One region of the Janthinobacterium salmonicoloratum genome, then DNA from elsewhere that is predicted to be linked to it. Evidence: predicted binding sites of a transcription regulator. Region 1 holds the regulator's gene; the other holds the start of a gene.
The links. The regulator NrdR, encoded in region 1, represses ribonucleotide reductase genes. The targets are predictions, from matches to a motif close to CACNANATNTNGTG.
Positions count from the first base shown of each region.

Region 1 (5,129 bases):
CCACGGCATGCCGCTGAACATGTCCGGCAAATGGTTTGACGTCGTGTCGTATGGCTTGACGGCGGAAGAAGACATCGACTACGAGGCGATGGAACGCCTGGCCCGCGAACGCAAGCCAAAACTGATCATCGCTGGCGCGTCGGCGTTCTCGAAAAAGATCGACTTCGAACGCTTCGGCAAGATCGCCAAGGAAGTTGGCGCCTACTTCATGGTCGACATGGCCCACTATGCGGGCCTGATCGCCGCCGGCCTGTATCCGAACCCGGTACCGTTCGCCGACTTCGTCACCTCGACCACGCACAAATCGTTGCGTGGCCCGCGCGGCGGCATCATCCTGATGAAGGCCGAACACGAAAAGGCCATCAACTCGGCAATTTTCCCTGGCATCCAGGGTGGCCCGCTGATGCACGTGATCGCCGGCAAGGCCGTCGCCTTCAAGGAAGCGCTGAGCCCTGAATTCGTCGAATACCAGAAGCAAGTGATCAAGAACGCCGACGTGCTGGCGAAAACCCTGATCAAGCGCGGCTTGCGCATCGTGTCCGGCGGCACCGAATCGCACGTCATGCTGGTCGACTTGCGCGCCAAGAACCTGACGGGCAAGGAAGCCGAAGCCATCCTCGGTTCCGCGCACATCACCTGCAACAAGAACGGCATCCCGAACGACCCGCAAAAACCGTTCGTCACCTCGGGCATCCGCCTGGGCAGCCCGGCGATGACGACGCGCGGTTTCAAGGAAGCGCAAGCGGAAGAAGTGGGCAACCTGATCGCCGACGTGCTGGACAATCCGCATGACGCCGCCACCATCGAGCGCGTCAAAGCGGCCGTGAAAGTGCTGGCCGACGCGCACCCTGTGTACGCTGCATAATTATTTGTCCAGAATGTGTCATACAGAGTAAGATTCTGTATGACACATTCCAGTCGTGCCCAAGGGCGCCCGGAGTGATTCGGGCGCCCTTTGTACAGGGGCGGCGATTTCCCGTAATTATTACTATAAAGTTGTAGCCAGCCCATGAAATGTCCATTTTGCCAGCACGGCGACACCCAGGTTCTCGATACGCGCGTATCGGAGGAAGGGGATGCCATTCGGCGCCGCCGCCGCTGCGGCAAATGCGACAAGCGGTTTACCACCTACGAGCGCATTGAACTTATCATGCCGGCCGTCGTCAAAAAGAATGGCAGCCGGACGGAGTTCGCTGCGGATAAGTTGCGCGGCAGTTTGATGCTGGCCTTGCGCAAGCGTCCCGTCGCGGCCGCCTCCGTGGATACGGCCATCGCATCCATCCAGGAAAAGCTGCTGACCAGCGGCTTGCGCGAAGTCGATTCCGGTTATATCGGCGAACTCGTCATGCAGGAACTCAAGCGCCTGGACAAGATCGCCTACATCCGCTTCGCCTCCGTCTACAAGAATTTCGAAGACCTGGCCGAGTTCCAGGATGCGATCGCCGAAGTGGGGCAGGCGCGCAGCAAGCCCTGACGTACCCTTTGCCGACAGCGGGGCCGATCGTGCGCCCCGTTTCCACCATGCCAGCGTTCGCCTGGCAAGCGGCCTGATCAATCCCAACGCTGTTCTTCTCGACTTATCGCCGTGCTGTTTGCGCCAGCGCAGACCCGGGTTTTTGCGCGCGCCTATCTTGTAGCTGGGCCGCCTGTTGTTGCGACTCTTACTGCGGAAGGGAATGGCGCATGCGCAATGGCGGTCGCGATATGTTTCCTGTAGGTGGCAGCAGCCTCGTCGAGGTGCTGGTGTCGCTACTGCTGTTGGCGCTGGGCCTGCTCGGCGCCAGCATCCTGCAACTGAACACCCTGCGCGCGCGCCATGAGTCCGCGCTATTGTCTGCGGGCGTGCAACTGGCCGCCGGCATGGCCGAGCGCATGCGCGCGAACAGCGTGCTCATGAATGGCCCAGATACGGGCAATCCCTACCTGAACGTGGCATATGCGGCGGCGGACGACGCCGACACTGGCGGTGGCGCGCCAGACTGTTTTGGTGCCGCCGCTTGCAGCGCGGCCGAACTGGCGCAATTCGACCTCGCCGAATGGAAGCAAAGGCTGCATGCGACCTTGCCCGGCGCGCGCCTGCACATCTGCCGCGACCTTGCCGCGTGGGATGCCGCCGCCCAGGGCTTGCACTGGGCGTGCAGCGGCGGCAAGGGCGCGCCCATCGTTATCAAGCTCGGCTGGCGCGCCCGCTTGCCCGATGGCTCGCCCGCCGTGAATGCGGCAGGCGAGTCGCTGCCCAGGCTGGCATTTCAGCTGGGCGGAGGCGGCGCATGAACGGCGTGCATGCCGCGTGGCACTGGCAGCGCGGCATGAGCCTGGTCGAATTGCTGGTGGCCCTGTCGCTGGGCGCGCTGCTGATGCTGGCGGCCAGCACCATGCTGCTGGCCGCCAGCGGCAGCTATGGTGACCAGTCCGCCAGTGCGCGCCTGGACGATAACGGCCGCTATGCGCTCGACACCATCGCCCGCGCCGTGCGCCAGACGGCATATGTGAACTGGGACAGCAGCGCCGCGCCCGTCGCCCATGCGGATTACGACAGCGCGAATATCGCCGGGCTCGATGCGCGCAGCCTGGGCAAGAACAGCGAGGGCATCAGCGGCGCGCTACCCGACGCCCTGCATGGCAGCGATGTGCTGGCCTTGCGCTATTACGGCGCCGGCAAGGAAGAGGGCGGCGACGGTTCCGTGCTCAATTGCGCGGGCTTCGGCGTGGGCGCCGCGCAAACGGAAGCGCAGCGTGGCTGGAGCATTTTCTATGTGGCGCAGGGCGCCGATGGCGAAGGCGAGCTGCGCTGCAAATACCGTGGCGCGAACGGCTGGGGCGCGGACGCCATCATCCGCGGCGTCGACGGTTTCCAGGTGCTGTATGGCCTCGATACGGATATGCCGCCCGACGGCGTGGCGAACCGCTATGTCAACGCCAGCGCGCTCGACGCCGACGATGCGGCGCTGGTGCTGGCGGGCGCCGATGCGGCCGCGCGCCAGCGCGATTTTTACCGGCGCACGCACTGGAAGCGCGTGGCCAGCGTGCGCGTGGCGCTGCTGTTGCATGGCGAGGCGGGCCAGGCGGACAAGATGGCGGAACTGGGGCCGGCGCAGTTCGATCTGTTCGGCAAGGCGTATGCCGAGGCGCACGGCGCTGGCGACACGGGCGTGCGCATCGCGCGCGCGTCCTTGCCCGTCGCAACGCGCTCCCGGCTGCGGCAACTGGTGCAGACGAGCATCATGCTGCGCAACGGGCCGGCCTAGGCGGGCGGCGCGATGGCCGGCGCGGGTGTGCGCTGTTGCGAACCTCGGTGTGCACCTCGTGTACGCCACGGTGGCGCCACCCTCTTGTATGTGCTGTGTCTGTTGGTGATCATCTTGCTGCTGGGCATATCGGCGGCGCAGATGGCCTTGCAGGGCGAAAAGGCGGCGCGCGGCGAGCGCGACCGGCAGATCGCGTTTCAGGCGGCGGAGGAGGCATTGGTGGATGCGCAGAACGATATCGAAGGCTTGCCCGGCGCACCGGGCCGGGCAAGCCTCTTCGCACCAGACAGTGCGGCAGGGTTCGTGGACGGCTGCGGCGAAGGCGGCGCACTGGGCCTGTGCCTGCCCGCAGCCCCGGAGGCGCCGGCCCTCTGGCTGAGCATGGACCTGGATGGCGCGGAAGCGAGTAGCCGGGCCGTGCCATATGGCCAGTTTACGGGCGCCGTCATGCAGACAGGGCAGGGTTTCCTGCCTTCGCGCCGGCCCCGCTACCTCATCGAATTGCTGCCGTTTCACCCGCCCGGCGCGCAAGCCACGGCAGTGGCTGGCGGCCTGGCCACGGAAAGCTATGTGTACCGCATCACGGCCATGGGTTTTGGCGCGCAGGACAGCACGCAGGTCGTGCTGCAAAGCTACTACCGCAAACAGGCGGGAGCGGGGCCATGAGGGCGCTGTGGTCCGTCTGCTTGCTGCTGCTGGCTTGCCTGGCTTGCGCCGCCGTCGCGGCCCCTCCCACGGTGACGCTGGCGCGGGCCGACGCGGGCTTGCACGGCGCCAGAGTGCCGCCGAATCTGCTGCTCAACCTGTCCCTCACGCATGCGGCCGCCGCTGCCGCGCATGGCGGCGACTATGCGCCGCAGCGCGAGTACGCCGGCTACTTCCATGCGCGCATGTGCTACAGCTATCCGTATCGCAGCAAGGGTGGCGCAATGCTGCCGGATTTGCGCGTAGCGACCGCTTACTTCTCCGTGCTGAAACCGGCCGATGCGCTGCATGGCTGCGGCGGCGATAGTTTTAGCGGTAACTTTCTCAACTGGGCCAGCGCCAGCATGCTCGACATCGTGCGCTATGCCTTGACAGGCGGCGACCGCGTCATCGATGAAGTGCGCAAGACGGTGCTGCAGCGCGCCTACCTGCCCGATGCCAGCGGCCCCATCGACTTCTTGGCCCATCCCGTCTTTTTCCCGCGCAAGGTCTTGCAGGCAGGCGTGTCAGCGGCGACACCGTTTGCGCTGGCGCAACTGGCCATCGTTTCCTGCCGCAACCGCCTGCTGTTCGGCGACGCCAGCTTGCCTCCGGGCGGCAGTTGCGACGCGCCTGGGGCCGCCGCCACGCACGGCGTGTTCCTCGCGCGCGTGCGCGTGTGCGACGCTGATGAGGGGCCGCTGCGCGACGACTTGTGCCAGGCGTATGGCAAGAACTACAAGCCGGTGGGCGCCGTGCAGCGCCATGGCGGCAGGGTGCGCGTGGGGGTGTTTGGCCACTTGAACGGCGTGCCCGCCGGCGCCGGCCCCGTGTATGGCGGTGTGCTGCGCGCGGCGCTGGCCCACGTGGGACGGCAACGCTGGACGGCGCCCAGCTATATGCCGCAAGACAATGCCGACGCCGAGTGGAATCCCGCCACTGGCGTGTACATAGTCCAAGGTGCGGCCCAAGATGCAAGCCCTGGCGGCGGGGTGACCGCTTACATCAATGGCCTGGGCCGCAGCAACGCCGGGCATCCCGGCGCGTACGCCAGGGCGGCGCCGCTGGCCGAATTGCTGTACGAATCGCTGCGCTACCTGCAGGGAAGGCAGGCGAGCGCCGCGCCTGCCACAGCCCCGCCCACCACGGCTCCGCCTGCCATCGACGAGGGCTTGCCGGTCGTGATTGCGTGGAGCG
Region 1 is NZ_JBNYXV010000003.1:518,770-523,898, reverse strand. Features, by position in the region: gene glyA (serine hydroxymethyltransferase) at 1-865, shown strand, start outside; gene nrdR (transcriptional regulator NrdR) at 1,010-1,474, shown strand; gene pilV (type IV pilus modification protein PilV) at 1,705-2,274, shown strand; gene ACQ4WY_RS19190 (PilW family protein) at 2,271-3,248, shown strand; gene ACQ4WY_RS19185 (pilus assembly PilX family protein) at 3,261-3,914, shown strand; gene ACQ4WY_RS19180 (PilC/PilY family type IV pilus protein) at 3,911-5,129, shown strand, end outside.

Region 2 (5,129 bases), on a different contig from region 1:
TCTGCTTCGAGCTTGTCGGCCACGTCGGCCAGCAATTCCAGGTAGCCCACCTTGGCGCGCAGGATGGCCGAGCCCTTGATTTCGTACTGTTCGTTCTCTTTCCAGCCATTGAGCTTTTCCAGCTTCGCGATGTCGAAGTACTGCTTGTACAGGTCATAGCTTTGGATCGACGTACGGAAGTACTCCTCGTACGTGGATTGGGAAGGCGTATCTTTCATGCAGCCGCTTAAGACCGTGCAGGCGGCCAGCAGGAGACAGGTCCAGGAAAATTTTCGAAAAGACATGGCGAGGGGGGCGGTGGCGTCAGGGTGGATAATATTGCTACGTGGACATAATTATAGGACTGGCTAATCAGGATGGCAACGTGCCTGCGGCGCGGCGACCGTGCGTCGCAAGAAAGATTGCCGAAATCTTGAGGGTGCGCCACCCCGTTGCGCCTCAGGCGCGATATCATGGCAGGCTTGCGGCATTGGATGGCGGCGTCGTGCCTGTCACCCGGGCTGTCGCCTGAATCGCGCTTGTCGGCTATGGTGTAAACTTAAACTATGCAGATCTATTTCTTTTTCATCGCCGCCCTGTTGTACGCGGTGTGCGCGGTGCTTCCCTCATCGCGTGCCCGGCTCATTGCCGGCCTGACCGGCGTCGCCTGGCTGGCCCACGCCGCCACCCTGTGGTTCGACCTGATGGCGCCGGGCACCTTGCGCTTTGGCTTTTCCGCCATGCTGTCGGCCGCGCTGTGGGTCTCGGTGGGGGCCTACTGGATAGAGAACCGCAATTTCAGCCTGGACGGACTGCGCCGCATGGTCATGCCCAGCGCCGTCATCGCCATCGGCCTGGCCTGGGCCTTTCCTGGCAGCCAGGTCAGCATGGAAGGCAAGTCGGCCGTCTTCGGCTGGCATATCGCGGTGGCCGTGCTCGCCTACAGCACCTTGACGATTGCCGCCTTTCACGCCGTGCTGATGGCGCTGCAGGAATCGCGCCTGCATACGCGCAGCGAAAGCCGCGGCTTCATCGGCACGGCGCTGGACCAGCTGCCAGCCCTGCTGACGATGGAAAAGCTGCTGTTCCGCATGATCGGCCTGGGCTTCATCCTGCTCAGCCTGACCGTGCTGTCGGGCATCGTGTTTTCCGAGCAATTATTTGGCAAGGCGCTCAACTGGGACCACAAATCCGTGTTTACCATGCTGTCGTGGCTATTGTTTGCCGCCCTGCTGGCAGGCCGCCGCTTTCGTGGCTGGCGCGGCAAGACGGCCCTGAGTTTTACCCTGGCCGGTTTCGCCACCTTGCTGCTGGCCTATGTCGGCAGCCGTTTTGTACTGGAAGTGGTTTTACACCGAGGATACGCATGACACGTGTTTTATTCTGGCTGGCACTGGTGTTCCTGGTGCTGTTTGCTATCCGCAGCAAAATCCGTGGCATGCAGCAACGGGCCCGCGCGCAACAGCAGCAGCGGCCGAACCCGTATGCGCCGCCGGTGCGGCCGCAGGAATTGCCGGATGCCGAGCTGATGCTGTGCTGCGCCCACTGCGGCGTGTACTACCCGGCCTCGGAAAACGTGCAGGCCAAGGGCCACGACTACTGCAGCCACGCGCACGCCACGCTGTAAGGGCAGGCCCGCGCACGTTGCTCATCCGTATCGTAACGTCCCCCGGCATCCGTCCGGCGTAGCATCTGCAGCAGGCGGTTCGCCACCGCCATTGCAGAAAGGCGCGTCCCATGTCCAGCCACAGCCTCAGCCCGCATACAGTGAACTCCGCCGGCATGCCGCCGGCGCCGCAACTGAGCGGCAACTCGCTGCCCATGCAGGCGCTGCGCGCGCAGATCGGCCGCATCGCCCGCTGTGGCGCGCCGGTGGCCATCCGCGGCGAATCGGGCACCGGCAAGGAACTGGCGGCGCGCGCCATCCATGCACAAGGCGCGCGCGCCAGCTTCCCGTTTATCGCCGTCAATTGCGGCGCCATTCCCGAAGCGCTGATGGAAGCGGAATTCTTCGGCTGCCGCCCGGGCGCCTATACGGGCGCGCTGCACGAGCGCCAGGGCTTGTTCCAGGCGGCACACGGCGGCAGTTTGCTGCTCGACGAAGTCGATGATCTGCCGCTGGCCATGCAGGTGAAGCTGTTGCGCGTGCTGCAGGAGCGCCGCGTGCGCAAGCTGGGCGGCAGTACTGACGAGGCCATCGACGTGCGCATCCTGTGCGCCAGCCAGCATGGCCTGGCGCGCGGCGTGGCGGCCGGCACGTTTCGCCAGGACCTGTTTTACCGCCTTAATGTGATCGAGCTGGCGCTGCCGCCGCTGCGCGAGCGGCGCGGCGATCTGCAGGTATTATGTGAGGTGATCCTCGCGCGCCTGTCGCCAGGCCGGGCCGTGAGCCTGGCGCCGCCGGTGCTGGCGGCCCTGGCCGCGTATGCGTTTCCCGGCAATGTGCGCGAACTGGAAAACGTGCTGGAGCGGGCGCTGGCCTTTGCCGACGGCGGCGTGATCGCGCCCGACGGGCTGGCCTTGCCGTCCGCTGCGGGCGCCATGCCGTTGCGGGCGGCGCCGCCACTGCCGGCCGTGCCGGAGCGGCAACTGTGCCTGCCCGGCATGGCGCCGCATGGCGTGGCCCACGTCCTGCCGCTGGACGTGTACTTGCGCCAGGCCGAGCGCGACATGATCATGCTGGCGCTGGTGCAGGCGCGCTACCACCGCGCGGGGGCGGCGCGCCAGCTGGGCCTCAGCGTGCGCCAGTTGCGTTACCGCATGCAGAAATTGACGATACAGGAAGCCTTACTTGATGAGCGCATGGACGATAGATGAAGACGGCTGGTGCGACGGCGCGCTGCGCTATGACTCGCCATACCAGGATGCGCGCCCTGACGGTGCGCAAGTCGATTTGCTGGTGATCCATAATATCAGCTTGCCGGGCGGCCACTTTGGCGGACCGCATGTGTCGGACTTGTTTACCGGCCGGGTAGATTATAATGCCGATCCTTCTTTCGCCGACCTGCGTGGCTTGCAGGTGTCGGCGCACTTTTTTGTGCGGCGCGATGGTGCGCTGTTGCAATATGTTTCTACTGATCAACGTGCCTGGCATGCGGGCGTGTCCACCTTCGAAGGACGCCCGCAGTGCAATGGCTATTCCATCGGTATCGAAATGGAAGGCGCGGACGATGTGCCCTTCCAGCGGCGGCAATACCATGTCCTAGCGGCGCTGACGGCGGCGCTGGTGACGCGCTACGGGCTGTCCCAGGTACGCGGCCACGAGCATATTGCGCCGGGGAGGAAGACGGATCCGGGGCCGTTTTTTGACTGGCATTTTTATCAAGTATGCTGGCAGGAAACCCTGCGCGGGCAAGCTGCGTTAGCGCTTACTTCGCGGGGATTGGGCTTTCCATCCATGCCCTGAAAAGTCAACCGAAATCGTATATGAAAATACAAAAAATTACGCTGACGGATGCCGGAAAACTATTGCATCGCCCTTCGATGGGCACTACAATTAGTGTGGAAGTTGGATGTAAAGACTATATGTAGTGCCATCACAGACGTTTTCAGAATTATTGTCAAAGCTACCCGGATTGCTGATAAAGCACTGGAACTGGCGGTTTATCACCCTTGATCGTGTTTCGCGCCAGCCGGGCAGTGCGGTGTGGCGATATGGATACTGACACTGTTTTATGCATTATAAATTCATTATTTAGCAACAAATACCTGAAGAAACCCTGACCATCGGGCGTTCTATTCAACAACACACGCGGCAGCAAAACTGCAGGCTGACTTTAGCTGACAACGGGAGCTTCAATGCAATCACCACAAGATATTTCCATCCATCCAACGCCAGTATCGCCAGCGCCAGGCGCGGCCAACAGCGTAGCGAGCACGGGCGCGGCATTGGGCGACTATCGCATCATCCGCCGCAACGGTGCGGTGGTGGCATTTGAGCCTTCGAAGATCGCCATCGCCATGACCAAGGCGTTTTTGGCCGTTAACGGCGGCCAGGGCGCAGCCTCGGCACGCATCCGCGAACTGGTGGAACAGCTGACCGACGGCGTTGTCGCCGCGCTGGTGCGTCGCCATCCGGGCGGCGGCACCTTCCATATCGAAGACGTGCAAGACCAGGTGGAACTGTCGCTGATGCGTTCGGGTGAGCACGACGTGGCGCGTGCCTACGTGCTGTACCGCGCCAAGCACATGGAAGAGCGCCGTCTGCAGAAGGAAGCGCAAGGCGCTTCCGCGCAAGTTTCCGCACCACAATTAAATGTCACCGACAACGGCGTGCGCCGCCTGCTGGACATGCAGGAAGTGCGCGACCTGATCAACGCCGCCTGCGCCGGCCTGGAAAAGCACGTCGATGCCGACGCCATCCTGGCTGAAACCGTGAAGAACCTGTATGACGGCGTGCCCGTCGAAGAGCTGCACAAGTCGGCCATCCTGGCGGCGCGCGCGCTGATGGAAAAAGACCCGGCCTACAGCCAGGTCACGGCCCGCATCCTGCTGCACACGGTGCGCAAGGAAGTGTTCGGCAAGGAAGTGCCGCAAGCGGCCGCTGCCGCCGAATACCTGACGTATTTCCCGCAATACATCGCCAAGGGCATCGCCAACGACCTGCTGAACCCGGTACTCGCCAGTTTCGACCTGGAGCGCCTGGCGAAAGCCATCGTGGCCGACCGCGACTTGCAATTTGGCTACATCGGCCTGCAAACCCTGTATGACCGCTACTTCCTGCACATCCATGACGTGCGCATCGAAATGCCGCAAGCGTTCTACATGCGCGTGGCCATGGGCCTGTCGCTGAACGAGGCGGACCGCGAAGCGCGCGCCATCGAGTTCTACAAGCTGCTGTCCTCGTTCGACTTCATGAGCTCGACGCCGACCCTGTTCAACTCGGGCACCCTGCGCTCGCAGCTGTCGTCGTGCTACCTGAGCACCGTCTCGGATGACCTGGAAGGCATCTACGACGCCATCAAGGACAACGCCTTGCTGGCCAAGTACGCCGGCGGCCTGGGCAACGACTGGACGCCAGTGCGCGCCCTGGGCGCCCACATCAAGGGCACCAACGGCAAGTCGCAAGGCGTGGTGCCGTTCCTGAAAGTGGTGAACGACACGGCCGTGGCAGTCAACCAGGGCGGCAAGCGCAAGGGCGCCGTCTGCGC
Region 2 is NZ_JBNYXV010000001.1:2,321,608-2,326,736, reverse strand. Features, by position in the region: gene ACQ4WY_RS10795 (hypothetical protein) at 1-218, opposite strand, end outside; gene ACQ4WY_RS10790 (cytochrome C assembly family protein) at 546-1,349, shown strand; gene ACQ4WY_RS10785 (PP0621 family protein) at 1,346-1,606, shown strand; gene ACQ4WY_RS10780 (sigma 54-interacting transcriptional regulator) at 1,717-2,796, shown strand; gene ampD (1,6-anhydro-N-acetylmuramyl-L-alanine amidase AmpD) at 2,774-3,385, shown strand; gene ACQ4WY_RS10770 (ribonucleoside-diphosphate reductase subunit alpha) at 3,778-5,129, shown strand, end outside.
Region 2: ACQ4WY_RS10770 (ribonucleoside-diphosphate reductase subunit alpha) is a predicted target of NrdR. The motif match lies at 3,499-3,512, and genes of this name have one in related genera.